Regions from separate parts of the Parafrankia sp. FMc2 genome, predicted to be linked through region 2. Evidence: predicted binding sites of a transcription regulator. Region 2 holds the regulator's gene; the other holds the start of a gene.

Region 1 (9,849 bases), on a different contig from region 2:
GCGAAGCTCAACAAGCAGGGGAATTAGTCGGGGCAGTCCGCCATCCGGCCTGTCAGCGGCCAGGCGTCTCGCGAGCTCGTGGGTCAGAAATGTCTTGCCCCGGCCAAAGTCTCCAAGGACGAGAATGAATCGAGGCTCATCTGTGTGCAGCCATTTAAGTACCTCTTCCGCCGCGTCCGGGTATTCATTGCGAAATGTCGTGTCAATCCGTACCATCCGTTGTGGCACGTAGAGATGCGGTGGGTAGAGTTGATCCATCTCGACTGCACGCGTCTGCCGTTCGAGGTATTCCCGTAGATCGAGGACGCCTTGGTACTCCATCAGGCTGAAAGGAGTTATGTGAAGTTCGAAGGCTCGCCGCCGGACGTTCTCTGATACTATCCGTCCAGTATAGACGAGGTCCGTGAATACATTTGGATTTACTGCGGCGTAGGGTCGCTGTATCGAATCGGAGAAATGACGCAAAAGATCATCGCCGAGATCTCCGTCGACGAAACCGACCACTCGTTGCTCGACAATATTTCCCTCAATTCTCCTTATGCGTAGGTGGGTCGGGATGCCGTTGGTCGGTTCAACCGGTTCCACCACGCCACCGGGATGTCTGAGTCGAGCGATCTCCAGCACAGTTTCGAGTAGGTATCTGGCATGATTCTCGGTGCTGAAGTAGTGCGTGTCGGAATGCGTCAGCGAGGTTTCGGTGACGTCTTCGTTCCAATTTTTGTGATCCGGAATGCGGAAAGGCTTGAAAGTTCGCCTAGGGGCAAGTGGAAAAGCTCCATCGACGCGTGCCATGTGGCATGGTATGCGTGAATCCGCTATTCTTGTCGAATCGTACATAAGAAGATTGTCGACCCACCGTCCGTCGATCTCGTGGTATCTGCGTGCATCCCTCTCGATGGCGTCGCTGCCGATATTCAGCAGCTGATAGCGCAGCTGCTTGCCCGACTCTGCTTCAGGTATCGCGAATCCTGCGATTCCGATCGGCAGTATTGGTCCGCCCAACCTCATCCGCTCCGTCTCCCGAACGGAGACCTGGCCGTGGAGTATTAGGTTCAGCCGTGCCGCCAAAATGTTGTTGAGCGGCTCACGGTCCTGGAGGAACTTCCTCATCAACAGTTCATTGTCGGGAAATAAAACAATTTCATTCGGTGGTCGGCTGGGGTTGTGATGAATCAACCCCAGCCGAAGCCAGCCGGCGTCCTCGTACTGGCGGAGCTGTTCGTTGAACCATTGAAGCTGTTCCTCCCCGACCTTGCCCGCGGAATGATCGTGACTTTCGGGCAGTGTGGAGTTCAGTCCGGCGACCACCACGCGGAGTTCTGGAATAGTGAAGAGCGACCACCATTCTGTCGGGCCTTCGAAAGTCGTGTTGGCCCGTGGTCCATAGAATTTTCTTAACATCGTTTGGTAATGGATCCACTTGCGGCCGTATGGAGGCAGCGGCTCGGTGCCGTTCCCTGCGCACTCGAAGAAATATGAAGCACAGAGCATCTTGTTCACGTCGCGGATGCCCGGAACTATGATGATGCGGTCCCTGGGCAGGCCGAGGCGTGTGGCGAATCCATCGAGAAACTCGGCGGCATCGTCGAATTCTTGAGGCATTGCGTTTTCGGTTAGGTCGCCGCTCACCACGATGAAATCAGCTATGTGCCCTGTGCGCCCCCATTTCGGACGATCGTATCGGAAGAGATCCTCGACCAGTCGGTCTACTTGGGATCCAGGAGATGATTTATCGGTTTTTGTTCGACCCTGGTTCGAAGCGTCGCACCGCAGGCCTGACAGGTGTAGCGCTATTATTTCATTCGGCCTGTTGCTGGCTCGTTCGAAACCAAGCGGTGACGAACTCTCCTGATGGTTCGGGTTGAACCCAGCCATCATGAAATCGGAAGCCGGGTCGGAGTGGCCTGGATGCCGAGGTAGCGTCGTAGCTGGCGGTCCCTGTGAGATGGGTGCAGGGAAGGGCGGAGGTGCTGCCCCAGTACTTGAAGGGAACGGTGGTGCGGTGGTGGGCTTTGCCCGTGTGCCAGAGACCGTCAAGCGGGCGGCCTGAAGCAGCTTTGATCGCGCGTCATCCGGAGCGAGGCCAAACAAGTCCAGGGAGACGACCTGACCAAGCAGCCCCGGCCGGAGGCAGTCCTCAACCCGGACGGCGAGGAGTTTGCGGGTCTCGCCGGTAGGATCAGATGCCCAGGCCGCGCGCCACTCTGCTGCCCCGTAGACCGATCGGGCATAGGCGTGGGAGAGCACGGCGATAGTGCGCGCGGAGCGAGCGACGCCCTCGTTCATACCGGTCACCCAGTTCGAGCCCGGGATGAAATCCCAGGCTTGGATGAGTACCTGGTAGCCGGCTTCTTCCAGGTTCCAGGCGATCCACTCTGCCCATGGCTGGTCAGGCTGGGTGTAGGAGACGAAAAAGTCCCAGCCCCCTTCACCGGCGGTGACGCTGTCCGTGTTGTCCCCGTTGCTCACCAGGCCAGTGTGCCATCGCCACGTAGCATGGCAGAACCTGCTGGTACAGCGTTGGTCGTGTTCGGGGTGGACTGGCCCAGACTGGTCCGGGGCGCAGTGCCAATGCCGCTTTCACTGTTTGGGTCTTGACTGGCTGTGGTGTGTCGGTTCAGGTGGTTCTGCCTGGTTGGCGGCATGATCGCGGGCTGTGGCGGACACGGGGACGGTGGCGGGTAGCCAGCTGATGGACGGGATCTCGTTGGGGGTCCTGACGTTGTTCGTTCCGCGGGATGCGGTCGATGAGGCGATCGAGGCGACCGGGAGAGGTGCCCGGCGCAGCGACACGACGATCCCGCCGCGGGTCGCGGTCTACTTCGTGATGGCACTCGCGTTGTTCGTGGACGACAACTACGAGGCGGTCCCGTACCGGCTCGCTACCACGCTTGACGATCTCGACGTCGTCGGGCCGCGGTGGGGACCGACCTCGGGCGGGCTGACGAAAGCCCGCCAGCGGCTCGGTTCAGCGCCGCTGGCGGAACTGTTCTCGCAGGTCGCCGGGCCGGTCGCGGACCTCGACACGGTCGGGGCGTTCCTCGGACCCGTGGCGGCTGATGAGTATCGACGGGCTGGAGTGGGACGTGCCGGCCTCGGTGGAGAACCTCGCCGCGTTCGGCTTGCCCGCGGGCCGTGACGGCGAGCCGGGGGCGCTGCCGAAGGTCCGCGCGATCACCGTGTCCGAGTGCGCCTCGCACGCGCCGGTGCTGGCCGCGCTCGGCCCGGCCGGCGGCGCGAAGCCCGCCAGCGAACAGGCCCTGGCCCGCACCCCGTACCCGCGGCTGGCCGAACGAAGAACACCTCCGGCAGGACGGCTGAGCCCAGTGCCGTGTGGCCAGCAGCATCGCCGGATGTCACATCCTGGCGGGCAATCCGAAGGTCATCGGGATGGGTTCCATGGCGGCGGCTTCCCGGCCCTGGCCGCCGGCTTGGCCCCGCCGGCGAGCCACCCGCGCCATCGGTATCCGCGACGGGGCGATCCGGCCCGTCCCCTCAGAGGACGTTGTGGGGGCGGAACTGGACGCTGAGGCGGGGGCCGACCGGGCGGGCGGTCTTCGGCACCGCATGCTCCCAGGTGCGCTGGCAGCTGCCGCCCATGACGAGCAGGTCGCCGTGACCGAGTTCGTGGCGGATCGTGACCGGGTTCCCGCGTCCGCTCTCCGCGGGCCCGCCAGCGCGAGGCCGCAGGAGCAGCGCCCGGGGAGCGCCGAGGATGACGATCGCGACCATCGTGTCGTGGGTGGAGCCACGGCCGATCCGATCGCCGTGCCAGGCGACACTGTCGCGGCCGCCCCGGTACAGCGCCAGGCCGACGGTGGTGAAGGGCTCGCCCAGCTCGGCGGCGTAGTGCGCGTCGAGCGCCTGCCTGGCGGCGTCGAGCGCCGGGTCGGGCAACGGCTCGCCCCGCGCGTAGAAGGACAGCAGCCGGGGCACATCCACCGTCCGGTCGTACATCGGACGCCGTTCGGCGCGCCAGGGGACCTGCGTGCACAGTCGTTCGAACAGCGAGTCCGCCCCGGCCACCCAGCCGCGCCGCACGTCGACCCACGCGCCGCCGGCCAGTATGCGGCGGTGCAGGCCGGTGTGCAGCGGCCCGAGTTCGACGCCCGCGTACCTGCCGCCCTGCGGTTCGGCCAGCGTGTCGAGCAGCGAGGCCTGGAACGGTGCTACGCCCACCAGCCGACGATAACAAACACATGTTCGATCGGGGCCTGCATTGCCATCGGTGTCGGGCTCGGGACCTCGGGCGTGCCGACGACGACTACCACCCTCTGTTCAGGAGCCTCGGCGCTGTGTCGTACCCGCCGCGGGTGCGGCCCCATCGCACGCTGGCGACCGCTCCGGCGAACGGGACGCGTCGTTCGCCAGGTCGGTGGCCGTCAGTTCCAGGGTCATGGGAACGTCGCCGGAATGAGGAACTCCCGTCCGAGTGGTGGGCTACCGCACTATCCGAAGCCCCGGGAGTCCTGCTTCAGCGCGGTGTCGATGGTGAGTGCCGAGGCGACGACGAGGCTGAGCATGGGCTGGGGCAGTGGCCGGTGCAGCTGAACCACGTAGTTGTCCGCGGTGGTGAACAGGGTCCGGGCGAGACCTTCCCAGGTCTTGGTCACCCGGGCGATCTCGGCATCGGTGTGGTCGACGATCGAGAAGTTCCACGCCCGCCAGTTCTCGGCCTTGAGCATGCCGAGGCGGTTGCCGTCCGCTTCGATACTGAAACTGATCTTGCCGAAGACGTTCTGCTGGACGATGCGGCCGACCTCCCGACCGTCCGGCAGCGCCACGATCACCTTGGACTTGAGGAACTTCCTCGGCCTGGTCAAGAGCAGCTGCGGAACCCCGGCGGCGTCCCGCACCTCCAGCCGATGGGTGAAGAACTGGTCGAGTGACCAGAGGAACCGGGCAACCTTCTTCAGCGCGCTCTGGCCGACCTGGACGACCGAGCCGATCTGGGTGCCCTGCTGGTTGAAGACCGCGTACTCGTTCGTCAGCTCGATCAGCTTCGTCTTCTGGTTCACCACCAAAACCGGCTCGCTGAACAGCGAGCCGCCGCCCTGCACCGGCGCGTGCACGCCCGCGCGTTCCTGGACCTGGCGCTGGATCCGGTCCGGCGTGTGGCTGGTCTGGACCGGCGGGGGCTGGTAACCCTGCGGGCCGCCCCAGCCGCCCGGCGGCTGGCCGTGCTGTGGCTGGCCGTACTGCTGCGGGGTGTGCTGGCCTGACCCCTGCACGGCCGCTCCGGTCACGGCCGCCTGCTGCTGATGCGGCTGGTTCTGGTTCTGGTGCTGCGGCGGGGGCGGGGGCGGCGGGGAGCCGGGCTGTGTGTGGTCCGTCCACTGGTTGCCGTCCCACCAGCGCGAGCCGGGTGCGCCTGATGGATCGTCGTACCAGCCTGGTGGCGTTGACATAGCACCCACTTTGCCACCTGTGTCCGATGTGGAGGACATGTGCCACTGTCCCGATTCTGACCTGCTCCGGGCTGATTCCGACCCTCCTGGCGGCCCGGAAAATAGGCTCGCGACCATGACTGCTTCCGTGGGCGGATCAGCGGGGACGGGCAACCGTGGCGCGGGCGGTGTCGAGTTCGGGATCTATCTGCCGCAGGTCGCGCTGGAGTTCGAGTCCATGGTCGGCCGGGCCCTCGAATGCGAGCGCCTCGGGCTGGACTCGTTCTGGCTCTTCGATCATCTGTACCCGCCCGGCGCGCCGACGGCGCCCTCGTTCGAGGGCTGGACGCTGGCGACGGCTCTGCTCGCCCGCACGTCGCGCCTGCGGCTGGGGCATCTGGTCACCTGCAACACCTTCCGCCATCCGGCACTGCTCGCGAAGATGGCCACCACGCTGGACGTCATCTCCGGCGGGCGACTGGAGTTCGGCATCGGCAGCGGTTCCTACGAACAGGAACATCGGGAGGCCGGCCTGCCCTGGGGAAGCCCGGGGGAGCGCGCCGACCGGCTCGCGGAGGCACTCGACATCATCACGCGGATGTTCGGGCAGCCGGTGACGACCTATTCCGGCCGGTACTACGACGTCCACGACCTGCCGAACGTCCCGCAGCCGGTGCAGCGGCCGCGGCCGCCGGTGCACATCGGCGGTGCCGGGCCGAAGCGGACCCTGCCGCTGGTGGCACGTTACGCCGACGTCTGGAACGTCCCGACCTACGCCCTGGACCGCCTCGACGAGCTGAACCGGGCGATGGACGCCGAGTGCGAGCGCATCGGCCGCGATCCGGCGTCCCTGCGCCGCTCGGTGGAGGGGGTTCTCGCGATCGCCGAGGCGGGGCGGGTGGACGAGGCCGTCGCGCTGGCCCGGCGCCGCTACGGGCAGCCGGGCTTCGGGCTGGACGCGGGCGGCTTCGCCGGCACCCCGGCGCGGGTCGCCGACCGGGTCGCCGAGCTCGTGGACGCCGGCTTCACCTCGTTCGTCTTCATCACGCATGACCGGGCCAGTACCGCGACGCTGGAGCTCCTCGCCGGCGAGGTCCTCCCGTGCTTCCCCCGCCCCGCCCCGGCCGGCCGGCCGGCGACCTGACCGAGGCGGCTGCTGCCTGCCGTCAGTCGGCGGATGCGCGCACCGGGAGCTTCGCCCAGCCGCGGACGGTGGACGTCCGGGCCTGCACGGCGTTGTCGTAGTCGATCTCCCAGTGCGGCCACCGGCGCAGCACCTCGTCGAGGGCGACCCGCGCCTCCAGGCGGGCGAGGGCGGCGCCCAGGCAGAAGTGCAGGCCGCGGCCGAAGCTCAGGTGCCGGCTGAAGGACCGGTGGATGTCGAAGCTGTCGCCGTCGGGGAACTGCCGTTCGTCGCGGTTGGCGGAGCCGTTCAGCAGCACCATCACGCTGCCCTCCGGCACGGTCTGGCCGTGCACCTCGACGTCCCGGGCGACGTGGCGGGCCTGGATGGGGGAGGGGGCCTCGAAGCGGAGCACCTCCTCGATGACGTCGGGAACGAGGGAGCGGTCCTGCGCGACCTGCCGCAGCTGGTCGGGGTGCTCGGCGAGGACCTTGCCGGTCCACCCGATGAGCCGGGTGGTCGTCTCGTTGCCCGCCGCCGCCAGCATGTTGACGTAGATGAGGACCTCGCTGCGGGTCAGCCGCCGGGTGGTGCCGGTCTCATCGGTGAACTCGGCGGTGAGCAGCTCCGTCATCAGGTCGTCGGACGGGTTGCGGGCCCGCCAGTCGAGGTAGTCGGCGAACATCGCCCCGGTGCGCTCCAGCACGTCCTGGTCCAGCGGCTTCGGCGCGTCCTCCTCGAGGGTGAGGCCCGCGTCGATGATGTCGCGGATGCCCTCCTGGTCCTCCTCGGGGATGCCGAGCAGCATGCCGATCGTCCGCATCGGCATCTGGGCGCCCAGGTCGGCGATGAAGTCGAAGCCGCCGGAGCCGACGAGGGGGTCCAGGGAACGGGCGCAGAAGGCACGAACGTCCGTCTCGAGCGCCAGCATCTTCCGCGGGGTGAAGACCCGGGCCAGGATGCCGCGGTGGACGTCGTGGACGGGCGGGTCCTCGAACAGGATGTTGCCGGGCGGGAAGGTGAATCCGGAGCGGATGAGTTCCAGGACCGACCCGCGGCCGGAGCGGTAGGTGTCCCAGTCGCCGAACGCCTTCTCGACATCGTCGAAGCGGCTCACCGCGAAGAAGTCGTACCTGGCGTTGTAGTACAGCGGCGCGGTGTCCCGTAAGGCCTTCCAGACGGGGTACGGGTCGGAGTCGATCTCGAAGTCGTAGGGGTCGTAGTAGACGTCACTGCTCTCCGGCGCGGTCGCTGTCATCGGTTGTGCTGCTCCCTCGGCGTCGTGGGCCCGCGGCGGCCGGTGCCAGGCGGCCAGTGGTGCCCATCACACAGAATCTTCCTCCGCCGCATTCGTCAACGGCTGCTCACCGCCGGTGGAGAACGGCACTGCCGGTCCGGCCGGGCCGGTCGCCCCGCCGGGCCGGCTGCGAGGAGCGGATCTCCCCGCCGTGTCAGGTGTGAAATGTGGCACGTTGCGGTGGGTGGCCTCGCTGGGGCCGTGGATCGGCCTGCCCCGGCCGGTCTCAGCGGCAGGCACGTGGGGTGGATCACCTCGGCGCGCGCGGAGCGGCCGGAGCGGCCACCCTCCGTGAGGGCCGCGGCGACCAGGGCCGGACGTGGCCGCCGGCCAGCGTCGGCGCTCGGCCAGCCTCCTACCTGGGCGGATGGACGGATCTGCCGGGTGCTGAGCCAAGATCTCACGATCTTGGACGACGGGTGCACCGTCGGTCCCGGCCCCGCGCGGCGGCGCCGCGGATGCGTCCGGTAGCTTGCCGATCGGCTTGGGTGGCGGCCCGGTTGTGCGGCGTTCTCCGGCGGCTGTCCGAGCAGAACTGACCGGCCGGCCGGCTTGTCACGCTGCGTTGTCTGTTCCTTGTGCGTGGTAGCGGCTGGAGTGTGTCGACTCGCGTTCCGGCGATCTGAACGACGTTTGATTCTCGCTGGCAGAGTCGATAGTTTCCTCACGCCGAGAAGATCCCTTCCGGAAACTGCAAGTGGCACTTACGAAATGATCGAGCCGAGGTTGGTGCTGATGGCACGGCTGACGTCTCGGGCAAGGGCGCCTGAAACGCCGGCACAGCCGGCTGATCGCCGTGCCCTGCCGGCACTGACCTCCCCGGCCGGGCGCCACAACCTGTCTGTCTCCGGGCCGAGCTGTGCCGTCGGCCACCGGGGCGCGGCGCGTTGTGGCCCGTGGTGCCCGCTTGTCCGTCGCCGGCAGCTGCTCGGTTGCTCCAGCACGCCCAGCCCGACCTGACCTTCGTCCAGGCGCACGGTGCGGCCCCGGTGGGGCCGTGCCCGACAGCCCGGACCGCGTCCCCCGCGTCCCCCGCGGCCCCTGCGTCCGGCGGAGGCGGGGTCGGGACAGCAACAAGGAGGAAATGCGTGAGACCGCGTAGAACTGTCGCGGCCGTCGCTGCTGTCGCAGCGGTGACCGTGTTCGCTGCTGGGTGCGGCAGGAGTGGCGGCGGCGAATTAGGAGCTGAGGACACCCCGGCGACAGCGGCGGCGGAAGCGGCGGCCGGCGACTTCGGGACCCTGCGGGACGTCTGTGGTCCCGGCGACCCGAAGGGCGTGCCCGCCCAGGGCGTGACCGCGAGCGAGATCAGTGTCGGAACCTTCAGCGACGTCGGCTTCACCAAGAACTCGGAGTTCGACGACGCGGCCAAGGTCTTCACCGAGTGGTGCAACGCCGCGGGCGGCATCAACGGCCGCGAGATCAAGTACAACCTGCGGGACTCGAAGATCTTCGAGACCAGGCAGCGGATGATCGAGTCGTGCCGTGAGGACTTCGCCATCGTCGGCGGCGGCTCCGCTCTCGACGCCGGTGGCGTCGAGGAGCGGCTCAAGTGCCTGCTCCCCGACATTCCCGCGCAGACCAGCCAGGTCGAGAACCTCGGTTCGGACCTGCAGATCGACGCGATCGGCGCCGGGCACTCCTTCGCCCGCTACGCCGGTTACTACACCTGGCTGCTCAAGGAGGCCCACCCGGCCTCGGCGAGCGCGGTCGGCGTCATCGCCGGTGACTCGCCCGTGACCAAGGTCATCGGCGACCAGACCGTCGAGGCGCTGCAGAAGACCGGCGGCACGGTCGTCTACCAGGACCTCTACCCGGCCGCGGGGGTGTCCGACTGGACCCCCTACGCCCAGGCTCTCAAGAGCAAGGGTGTGAAGGGCCTGGTCTTCCAGGGCGACTTCCGCAGCCTGGCGAGCCTGGAGCAGGTGCTGAAGGCGATCGACTACAAGCTCGACTGGATCGACGCGAACAGCAACGCCTACGGCACGAACTTCGCCGAGCTGGCCGGCGACGCCATCGACTTCCAGCCCAACTACGCCGAC
Region 2 (9,849 bases):
AGGTCGTCCGACCGGACGGGCCGCCCCTGGCAGGCCTTACGCACGCCGACGATCACCTTCGCCCGACTGAACGGCTCGGTGGCACCGCTACGCTTGCGCACCCGCAATGAGGCCTCCTCCATCGTGGTGAACCGGCGGCCACACGCCGAGCACGATCTCCGCCGCCGGATGGCGGCGCCCTCCTCGGCCTCCCTGCTGTCCACGACGCGGCTGTCGGAATGCCTGCAGAAGGGACACCGCACAGCTCGTTCCTCTCCTACTCCGGCGGACCTGCACGGCCGCGCGCGGAGCACCTCCGGCTGGTCGCCGCCGCCCTCGACGAGCCGCCCGACAACGGGGGCCCGCTCAGGGACCTGTGGATACCGGTGCACAACCTGTGGATGACTTACCGCTTTGTAACTACAAGATGTTGTGGTCAACCGTAGCGCACACCCCAGACAGTTCCGACACCGCCCCCATCGGCGTGTCCAGAATCCACGAGCCAGGACCCAGGCGGGCACAGCCAGCGGCGAGGCGCGCGCTCAGGGCAGCCGAAGCCGCTGGCCCGGCAGGAGCGCCGCGGTCGGAAGGCCGTTCAGCGCCATGAGCTGACCCACGACCTCGCGGGTGTCGGCATCGGGGTCGATCCCGCGCGCGATCTCCCAGAGCGTCTCCCCGGGCAGGACCCGGTGGGTCTCGTAGGCCACCGGCGTGCCGGTGAAGGCCTGCGACGAGGTGACCAGCACCGCGGAGAAGGCCACGCCGAGGACCATGCTCGCCAGGAGCCCGAGGACAACCCGCCCCCGCCTGGTCAGCCGCAGTGGTGGCTGCGACCGGCGCCTCGGCCGCGGTCGGGGCCGTGCACGCGGGCCGGCGTGACCCCGCAGTCGCCCGCCCGGTCCAGATGCGGATCGCTGCCCGCCGCGCCGTGCCGGGCACGGGGGAACGAGCGGCCCCGCCTCGTCGGCCGCCGCCTCCCAGCCCGACCACTCCTCGTGCTGCCACCGGGCAGATCTGCCGAGGTGTTCGCCGTAGCCCTCGTCGGCCTCCTGGCCGCTCGCGTACTCCCAGCCCGCCAGTGGGCCGGACTGTTCCGAGAGCTCCGGGAGGCGCTCCGGCGCGCCCGGCACAGGACGCCGATCAGCCCCCCGCACCGGATGCCCGACGGCCAGTGCCCGCCAGGCCAGCCCGGGCATCTCGATGACCCGCGCCCCCGCGGCCTCCCGCTGCCCGGGCAACGCCGGCGGCTTCCGGGCCGCGTCGACAGCGCCGCCCACCGAGCCGCCGCCGGTCACTGCCGCCACATCGGAAGGACCACGGCCGGGACACTGCTGGCGACGCGCACCGCTGGCGCGCCGTCGGTCGGCACCACGCGCCGCCATCCCCCGCACCGCACGGCCCCGGACGGCGACACCGCCGACCGCGGCGCCCCGGCACCCGCGCACTCCCCGCCCCGTCGCGACGGCGCCGCCCGTACCTGCGGTCTGACGTGCCATGCGATCGCGGGATCTCCGAAACCCCGACCCGACCGGCACCCTGCCACTGGTCACACGCTTGCCGTCGGCCACGCCAACCTCCCAGGCTCGAACATACGTTCGATCGAACGCCTGAGCGATTCTTACACGGCCGCCACGCACACTTCCCCCGACACGCTCGAACAGACGTTTGAGATTCGGCGACCGTCCGACTACCGTCAAGGACGATCAGTTGTGGACGATCGTGCGAGATGAACCGGGCACGAAAGAACCACGCCGAACCGGTCAGAAGTTACTAATAGGACAAAACGAGAGATCGACCGGGTGGCTCGCAACGAGCCGGGGGCACCGACCACCCGGCCAGGGAGAAACCGCCGTCGGGGTGGCCCGCGGCGGGGAAGCATCGACAGGGAGAGCGGTAGGCGATGACCAGCCAGGGACGGGGTACCCGCCGAGGCGAAGCCCGCGGCAACGTCCGGGATCTTCCCGACGGCCCCGCGGACGCCTCGGGCCTCACACAGCGACAGAAGAAGGTTCTCGAGGTTATCCGGACCGCGGTGGAGCGGCGCGGATACCCCCCGAGCGTCCGGGAGATCGGCGAGGCTGTTGGTCTGACCAGCACCAGCAGCGTCGCGCACCAGCTCAAGGTGCTCCAGGAGAAGGGCTATCTGCGGCGCGACCCGAACCGCCCGCGGGCCATGGAGGTGCTGCCGATCGGCGGGCAGAAGACAGGCGCCCGAGCCCGCGCAGCCATCGCCGGCCGGCCCGGCGGGGAGACCGGGGCCGTGGCGGTGGAGGGGGGCACGCCGACCTACGTCCCCCTGGTGGGGCGAATCGCCGCCGGCGGGCCCATCCTTGCCGAGCAGGCCATCGAGGACGTCTTCCCGCTCCCGAAGGAGATCGTCGGGGAGGGCACGCTGTTCCTGCTCAGGGTGGTGGGCCAGTCGATGATCAACGCCGCGATCTGCGACGGCGACTACGTCGTCGTGCGGCAGCAGCCGGTGGCGGACAACGGCGAGATCGTCGCCGCGATGATCGACGGCGAGGCGACCGTCAAGCGCTTCCGGCAGCGCGACGGCCGCGTGTGGCTGGCGCCGGAGAACCCGGCCTTCTCTGACATCCCGGCCGAGGACGCGACGATTCTGGGCCGGATCGTCGCCGTGATGCGCCGGGTCTGAGTCACCCGGGGCGGGGGCGGCCCCCGGAGAGCCGGGACCCCCGGCCGTGCCCCTGAGTGGCCTCCCGGGCCCGCTACGCCCGGTTCGGCACGGCTCCCCGGGCCGCAGCCCGGGCACCTTCGCGAGAGCGAGGATGCCCGGGGCGGCGCAGGCTCCGCGACTGAGGGCACTCCGCCAGCCAGGGGCACTCCACCAGCCAAGGGCAGTCCGCCAGCCGAGGCCACTCGGCCACCGGGCTACCGGGGTCGGTCAGCCGGCCACGGCATGTACCTCGGCGCGGAAAGGCTCCAGTTCGGCAGCCAGGTCCACCGGCACTCGCGCGGCCACCTCCGTGCCCGTGCCGGTGTGCTCGATACTCAGCACCTCGCCGTCCCGGTGGATGCGGGAGACGAGGTCGCCGCGGGTGTAGGGCACCAGCAACGACATCTCGACCTCCGGGTGCGGGATCCGCGCCGAGAGCGCCTCGACCAGGTCCGCCAGGCCCGCCCCGGAGCGCGCCGACACGAAGACGGCGTCCGGCACCGCCTGGCGCAGCACCGCGAGCGTGGTCGGATCGACCGCGTCGACCTTGTTGACCACGATGAGCTCCGGCACCCCGGCCGCATCGATCTCGGCGAGGACTTCGCGGACCGCGTTGATCTGACCCATCGGGTCCGGTGCCGCACCGTCCACCACGTGCAGGACGAGCTCGGCGTCCACGACCTCCTCCAGTGTCGAGCGGAAGGCCTCGACGATCTGGTGCGGCAGGTGCCGGACGAAGCCGACCGTGTCGGCCAGGGTGAACACCCGCCCGTCAGGCAGGGTCGCCCGTCGCACGGTCGGATCAAGGGTGGCGAACAGGGCGTCCTCGACCAGCACGCCGGCTCCGGTCAGCCGGTTGAGCAGCGAGGACTTCCCGGCGTTGGTGTAGCCGGCGATCGCGACCGACGGGATCGCGCCGCGCCGACGGGCCGACCGCTTCGTCGCCCGCACGGTGGCCATGCCGGTCAGCTCGCGGCGCAGTTTCGCGATGCGCGCGCGCAGCCGCCGACGGTCGGTCTCGATCTTCGTCTCGCCGGGCCCGCGGGTTCCGATCGGTGCGCGGCCACCGCTGCTGGCGGCGGCCCGGGACATCGACTCACCCCAGCCACGCAGCCGCGGAAGCATGTATTGGAGCTGCGCGAGCTCGACCTGGGCCTTGCCCTCGCGGGAGGTCGCGTGCTGGGCGAAGATGTCCAGAATGAGCGCCGTCCGGTCGATCACCTTGACCTTGACGACCTCTTCGAGCTGGCGTAGCTGACCCGGGGTCAGCTCACCGTCGCAGATCACCGTGTCCGCGCCGGTCGCCTGGACGATCTCCGCCAGCTCCCGGGCCTTGCCGGAGCCGACGAACGTCGCCGCGTCGGGCCGGTCGCGGCGCTGGACCAGCGCGTCGAGAACCTCCGACCCCGCGGTGGTTGCCAACGCGGCCAGCTCGGTCATCGACGCCTCGGCCTCGGTCAGCGAACCGGACGTCCACACGCCGATCAGCACGACCTGCTCCAGGCGGAGCTGGCGGTACTCGACCTCGGAGACGTCCTCGAGCTCGGTGGTGAGGCCCGGGACGCGGCGCAGCGCGCCGCGCTCCTCCAGGTCGAAGCCGTCGCCCTGCTCGTCGAAGAAGGAGAAGCCGTCGGGGGTGTCGTCGAGAACGACCACACCGTCGCCGTCGCGGTCGGAACTCTGGTGCAGGTACCGGGTGGACGCCCTCACGGCGTCAGCGGGAAGACTCATACCATCCGTTCTCAACGCGGTCCGGTGACCGTGTCATTCCAGCCCGTCCCGGACGGGACGGAGCAGCCGGTTCCGCCGCGGCCCGTCGGACCGCCAGCGGAACATCCACAACCCCAGAGTGACACGAGGCGCCCGTGACCGCGAACCCTTTGTCGGACGGGTCCCGGGACGGACTACACCCCCGCCGCCGCCCGCCCGGCGGCCGACGGGGCCGCCTCCGCGCCGGCGGGATCAGCGGTGGCGGCATCGGCACCCAGCGACCCGGCCACCAGCCGCAGCCACTCGGGGCGCAGGACACCATCGGACACCAGCACGGCCGGGCCGCGCAGGACCACCGTCCGTTCGTCCCAGCCGACGGTCAGCCGCCCGCCGGGCAGGTCGACCTGGACCTCGGCGGGCGGCCCGCCACCCTGACGGGCGGCCCAGGCGACCGCGACCGCGCACGCGCCGGTGCCGCAGGAGGCCGTCTCGCCGACGCCCCGCTCGAACACCCGCATCGCGACCCCGCCCGGCGTCGGCACGACGACCTCGACGTTCACACCGTCGGCGAAGATCTCGGCGGGGTAGACGGGCGCCCGCAGGTCCAAGCCGGCCAACTGGGCGGGCCCGAGGTCGTCGGCGAAGCAGACCGCGTGCGGGTTGCCCATCGAAACCGGCACAGCGGCGAACTCCCGGCCCACGACGGTGACCGGCACCGGACCGGGGGCGAACTCGGGCGGCCCCATGTCGACGCTGACATCCCCGGCCGGTGGCACCTCCACGGTGCGCAGACCCGCCCGGGTGGCGATGAGCAGGGTGCCGGCGGCCTCGTAGCCGGCATCCACGAGATAGCGGGCGAAGACCCGGATCCCGTTGCCGCACATCTCGGCGACGGAGCCGTCGGCGTTGCGGTAGTCCATGAACCAGCGGGCCTCGCCCCGGAACTGCTCCGCTGCGGGCTCGGCCGCCGAGAGGACCACCCGCAGCACACCGTCCGCGCCGATTCCGGTGCCCCGGTGACACAGTGCCCGCACCAACGCGGCGGGTAGCTCGAGATCACCGTCGGCGTCCGGCAGGATGACGAAGTCGTTGCCCGTTCCGTGTCCCTTGACGTACCGCACGCCGCGATCGTACGGCGTCAGACGCCCGCACCTGCAGCCGCTGCCCGCGGGCGGGCGCCCTGTCCGTAACCGGCCGGACGTCCGTTCAGCGGGTCGTGCGGCGATCCGCCGGGACCGTCGGCCGAGCGCGGGCCGCCGTGCCCCCAGGACTCGGCGGACGGCTTGTACCAGCGGTCCGGCCGCCCCCGGCCGAGCGCGATCAGCCGAGCTTCCTCCACCGGTACCGGCGGGCAGAACAGCGGCCCGGAGACCCGGTCGCAGTCCATCCGGTCGACGGCGGCCGCCAGCCCCGCCGTGTCCACGCCCTCGGCGACCACGACCATGCGCCGCCGGTGCGCGATCCCCACCATGGCCGCGAAGGCGGACTGGCCCTCCAGGTCGCGGATCGTCGCGCGCAGGAACCGCCCGTCGATCCGGACCAGGTCCAGCGGGAGCTGGTCGAGGGTCGACAGCGACCCGTACCAGGTGCCGAAGGAGTCGACGCCCACCGCGACCCCCATCGCCCGCAGCTGGCCGAGCAGCCGAGGCAGACCGGGTGGAGCGAAGGCCAGGGTGTCCTCGGTGAACTGCAGGCCGACCGCGCCGGGCGGAAGCGAACGCCCGATCACCAGCCGCTCGATCTCGCTGACGAAGTCGGGCCGGTCCAGCTGGCCGCTCTCCACCCGCACCCACAGCCTCGGCGGGCGCACCGCGGTGCCTGCGGCCATCCGGTGCCAGGTACGTGCCTCGATCACCGCCATCCGCAGCACCCACTGGTGCACCTGGCCGACGAGCCCCGCGGCACTGGCGACGGACATGAAGTCCGCGGGGCCGAGCAGGCCGAGATCAGGATGCGCCCAGCGGGGATGCGCCCGCATACCGGGCACCGAGCCGTTACGCAGGTCCACGTCGGGCTGGTAGTGCAGCCGCAGCGTGCCGTCGTCGAACGAGGCGTACAGCGCGGGAACCATCGCAAGGTCGAGCGCGGTCACAGCGGACTCCCCAGACGCCGGGACGGGCCGGGCGCCGAGCCAGGAGACCCGGGGGGACCCGGGGACCGATCAGCCAAGCTCCCGCGGCACGAGGCCGGCCACACGTCAGAGTGAACTCACCAGACGTCGCACAGCGGCGAGGTCCGGAGACGCGAACCAGGATATCCGCGGATCACGCCGGAACCAGGACCTTTGCCGACGGGCGAAACGCCTGGTAGCGCTTGTTGTGGCCTGTTTGGCCTCGGCCATGGAATCCATTGCGCCGTCCAGCACGGCCAGGACCTGCGCGTACCCGAGGGCCCGCGATGCCGTCCGACCGTCCCGCAGACCGCGCGAGACCAGCCCCTCGACCTCCTCCACAAGCCCCGCCTGCCACATGACCTCGACCCGGTGGGCGATCCGCTCGTCGAGATCCGGGCGGTCCAGGGCGACCTGGACGACGTCGTACACCGACCGGTGCTCCGGCAGGGTCGCCACGAAGGTGCCGGTCAGCTCCACCACTTCCAGGGCACGCACGACGCGCCGCCCGTTGCTCGGCAGGATCGCCGCCGCCGCGGCCGGCACCAGCGCGGCCAGCCGGTCGTGCAGCGGGCCCGGCCCCACCTCGGCCAGCTCCTGCTCCAGCCGCGCCCGCACCACCGGGTCCGTGCCGGGGAACGAGAGATCGTCCAGGACGGCCCGCACGTACAGACCGGAGCCCCCGACGATGACCGGGACCCGGCCCGCCGCAAGCAGGCGGTCAACGGTGGCGCGCGCGTCAGCCTGGTAGCTGGCGACGTCGGCCGGGTGGGTCACGTCCCAGATGTCGAGAAGATGGTGCGGGACGCCGCGACGCTCCCCCTCGGGGATCTTGGCCGTTCCGATGTCCATCCCCCGGTAGAGCTGCATCGAGTCGGCGTTGACGATCTCGCCGCCGAGGTCCAGTGCGATCTCGACCGCCCAGTCGCTCTTGCCGGCCCCCGTCGGCCCCACGACGGCGACGACCGGCCCGCGGCGCGCGGTCACCGCCCACTCCCCGCGGGAGGTCGTCCTCCCTGCTCGGCCGAGCCCGCACCGCCCGCACGTTCCCAGCCGACCACCAGGTAGCCGACGCCGAACGGAGCATCGTCGTAGTGGACCCGGCTCACCCACCCGGCGGCTGGGCCCGCCGGAGCCGCGTCTACCGGAACCGCGTCTACCAGAGCCGCGTCCACGGGGCGGGCCTCCTCGCCGGCCGGAGCGGCGGCGGTCGCGCGGCGGACCGCACCGGCCAGGACCTGCCAGGACGCCCGCCCAGGCGCGAGCAGGTCCCGTGCCAGCTCCGGATCGAGCGCCAGCAGCGCGTCGGTGTCCACCCCGGCGAGCGCGGCGGCGACGGCCGCGTCGTGGGCCGCGGCCCGTGGGTCGAGGCTCCCCGGTGCCCGGACCGTCCGCCGGGCGCTGGCATCGCCCATGACCAGGAGCGCCAGCCGGGACCCGTCCGCCTCCGCGGCCGCGACGAGGTGGGCGCCGAGCGCGGCAGCGGCCTGCGGAGTGGTCGTCGCGGGCACACCGCGGGCCGCCCGGGCGCCGGCCCATCCCACCTCATGCAGCAGCCAGGCCCCGACGGTCAGTGAGAGCGGCAGCATCCGGCACCCGCCGCCCGCCCCGCCTGTCGCGGCCCCCGGGATCGGCGGCGCGGGCTCGCCGAGCGGGATGGTGAGATCGACACCGAAGCCGGCGAGTGATCCGGTCGAGGTCTCGTCGTAGACGGCATCGCGGACGTCGTCACCGACGAGCACGATCCGGTCCGGGCCGAGCGCACACAGCCGGCTCACCGCCGACACGGCGTGATCGCGGGCTTCGATCGGGTCGACGCCGGCGACCTCAGGCACCAGCAGTGGTGGATGCGGGCAGACAGCCGCCGCGATCAGGGTCACCGGGAGGCTGGGCTGCTCGGCCGCATCGTCGGCATGCCGAGGGCCACCGCCGGGCGCCCCGCGCCGCCCGCCGCGCCCGCGGTGCCGTCACCCGCGGCGCCCTCACCCGCAGTGCCGTCGACCGCAGTGCCGTCGACCGCAGTGCCGTCGCCCGTGGTTCGGTCGCCCGCAGCGCCACGGGACCGGGCGGCCGCCCAGGCGTCGCCGGCCCTCGTCCTCCGGTGGGAGAGCAACGGGCCGTCGGCGGTGAGGTGATGCGGTGCACCCCTGGTCACCACGGTCTCGATGACGTCCCCGGGGCGGACGACGCCGTCCTCGGCGTGCGGACCGGTCACCAGCAGGTGCACGAGCCGCCCGTCCCGCGCACGGCCGGACAGTCGGCCGGTCTCGGAGTCCTTCCGCCCCTCACCCTCGGAGACGAGGATCTCGACCCGCCGCCCGACCTGCGCGCGGTTACCCGCCCACGACATCTCGTCCTGCAGGGCGGCGAGACGCTCATAGCGCTCCGAGACGACGGCGGGGTCGACCTCGCCGTCCATCTCGGCGGCCGGCGTTCCGGGCCGCGGGGAGTACTTGAAGGTGAAGGCGCCGGCGAAGCGCGCAGTGCGGACGAGGTCGAGGGTGTCGGCGAAGTCCGCCTCCGTCTCGCCCGGGAAACCCACGATGATGTCGGTGGTGATCGCCGCATCCGGCATCGCGGCCCGGACCCGTTCGACGATGCCGAGAAAACGGTCGCGGCGGTAGCTGCGCCGCATCCGGCGCAGCACGGCATCCGACCCCGACTGCAGCGGCATGTGCAGCTGTGGGCACACGTTCGGCGTCAGCGCCATCGCCTCGATGACGTCGTCGGTGAAGTCACGTGGATGCGGAGAGGTGAAGCGCACCCGCTCCAGCCCCTCGACGCGGCCACAGGCGCGCAGCAGCCGGGCGAACGCCCCGGGGTCGCCGAGCGAGCGGCCGTAGGAGTTCACGTTCTGGCCCAGCAGCGTGATCTCCAGCGCGCCTTCGGCCACCAGGGCCTCGACCTCGGCAAGCACGTCGCCCGGGCGACGGTCGCGCTCGCCGCCGCGCAGGCTCGGCACGATGCAGAAGGTGCAGGTGTTGTCGCAGCCGACGCTGATGCTGACCCAGGCCGAATGCTGGCTCGACCGGCGGGCCGGCAGGCTGCTCGGGAAGACCTCGAGCGCCTCGGCGATCTCCACCTGGGCGGCGGCGTTGTGCCGGGCCCGCTCCAGCAGGACCGGCAGCCGGTGCAGGTTGTGGGTGCCGAACACGACGTCGACCCAGGGCGCACGGTCCCGGATGACCGAGCGGTCCTTCTGCGCCAGGCACCCGCCGACCGCGATCTGCATCGCGGGATTCTTCTTCTTCGCCGGGTACAGGTGCCCCAGGTTTCCGTACAGCCGGTTGTCTGCGTTCTCACGGACCGCGCAGGTGTTGAACACGACGATGTCGGCGTCGGACCCCTCCGCGGCCGGAACGTACCCGGCGGACTC

The links. The regulator LexA, encoded in region 2, represses DNA repair genes until DNA is damaged. The targets are predictions, from matches to a motif close to CGAACNNNNGTTCG.
Region 1: a site for LexA is predicted at 4,193-4,206, ahead of AB1460_RS03055 (alpha-ketoglutarate-dependent dioxygenase AlkB). Genes of this name have one in related genera too.

The regions. Positions count from the first base shown of each region.
Region 1 covers NZ_JBFLUG010000004.1:106,973-116,821, forward strand. The annotation lists gene AB1460_RS03045 (TIR domain-containing protein) at 1-2,469, opposite strand, end outside; gene AB1460_RS03050 (transposase domain-containing protein) at 2,657-3,139, shown strand; gene AB1460_RS03055 (alpha-ketoglutarate-dependent dioxygenase AlkB) at 3,496-4,179, opposite strand; gene AB1460_RS03060 (phospholipid scramblase-related protein) at 4,449-5,408, opposite strand; gene AB1460_RS03065 (TIGR03560 family F420-dependent LLM class oxidoreductase) at 5,524-6,531, shown strand; gene AB1460_RS03070 (cytochrome P450) at 6,554-7,768, opposite strand; gene AB1460_RS03075 (ABC transporter substrate-binding protein) at 8,896-9,849, shown strand, end outside.
Region 2 covers NZ_JBFLUG010000024.1:34,028-43,876, reverse strand. The annotation lists gene nrdR (transcriptional regulator NrdR) at 1-242, opposite strand, end outside; gene AB1460_RS11435 (LysM peptidoglycan-binding domain-containing protein) at 522-1,274, opposite strand; gene lexA (transcriptional repressor LexA) at 1,880-2,632, shown strand; gene hflX (GTPase HflX) at 2,882-4,384, opposite strand; gene dapF (diaminopimelate epimerase) at 4,558-5,484, opposite strand; gene AB1460_RS11415 (EAL domain-containing protein) at 5,502-6,455, opposite strand; gene miaA (tRNA (adenosine(37)-N6)-dimethylallyltransferase MiaA) at 6,561-7,460, opposite strand; gene AB1460_RS11405 (hypothetical protein) at 7,457-8,353, opposite strand; gene miaB (tRNA (N6-isopentenyl adenosine(37)-C2)-methylthiotransferase MiaB) at 8,350-9,849, opposite strand, start outside.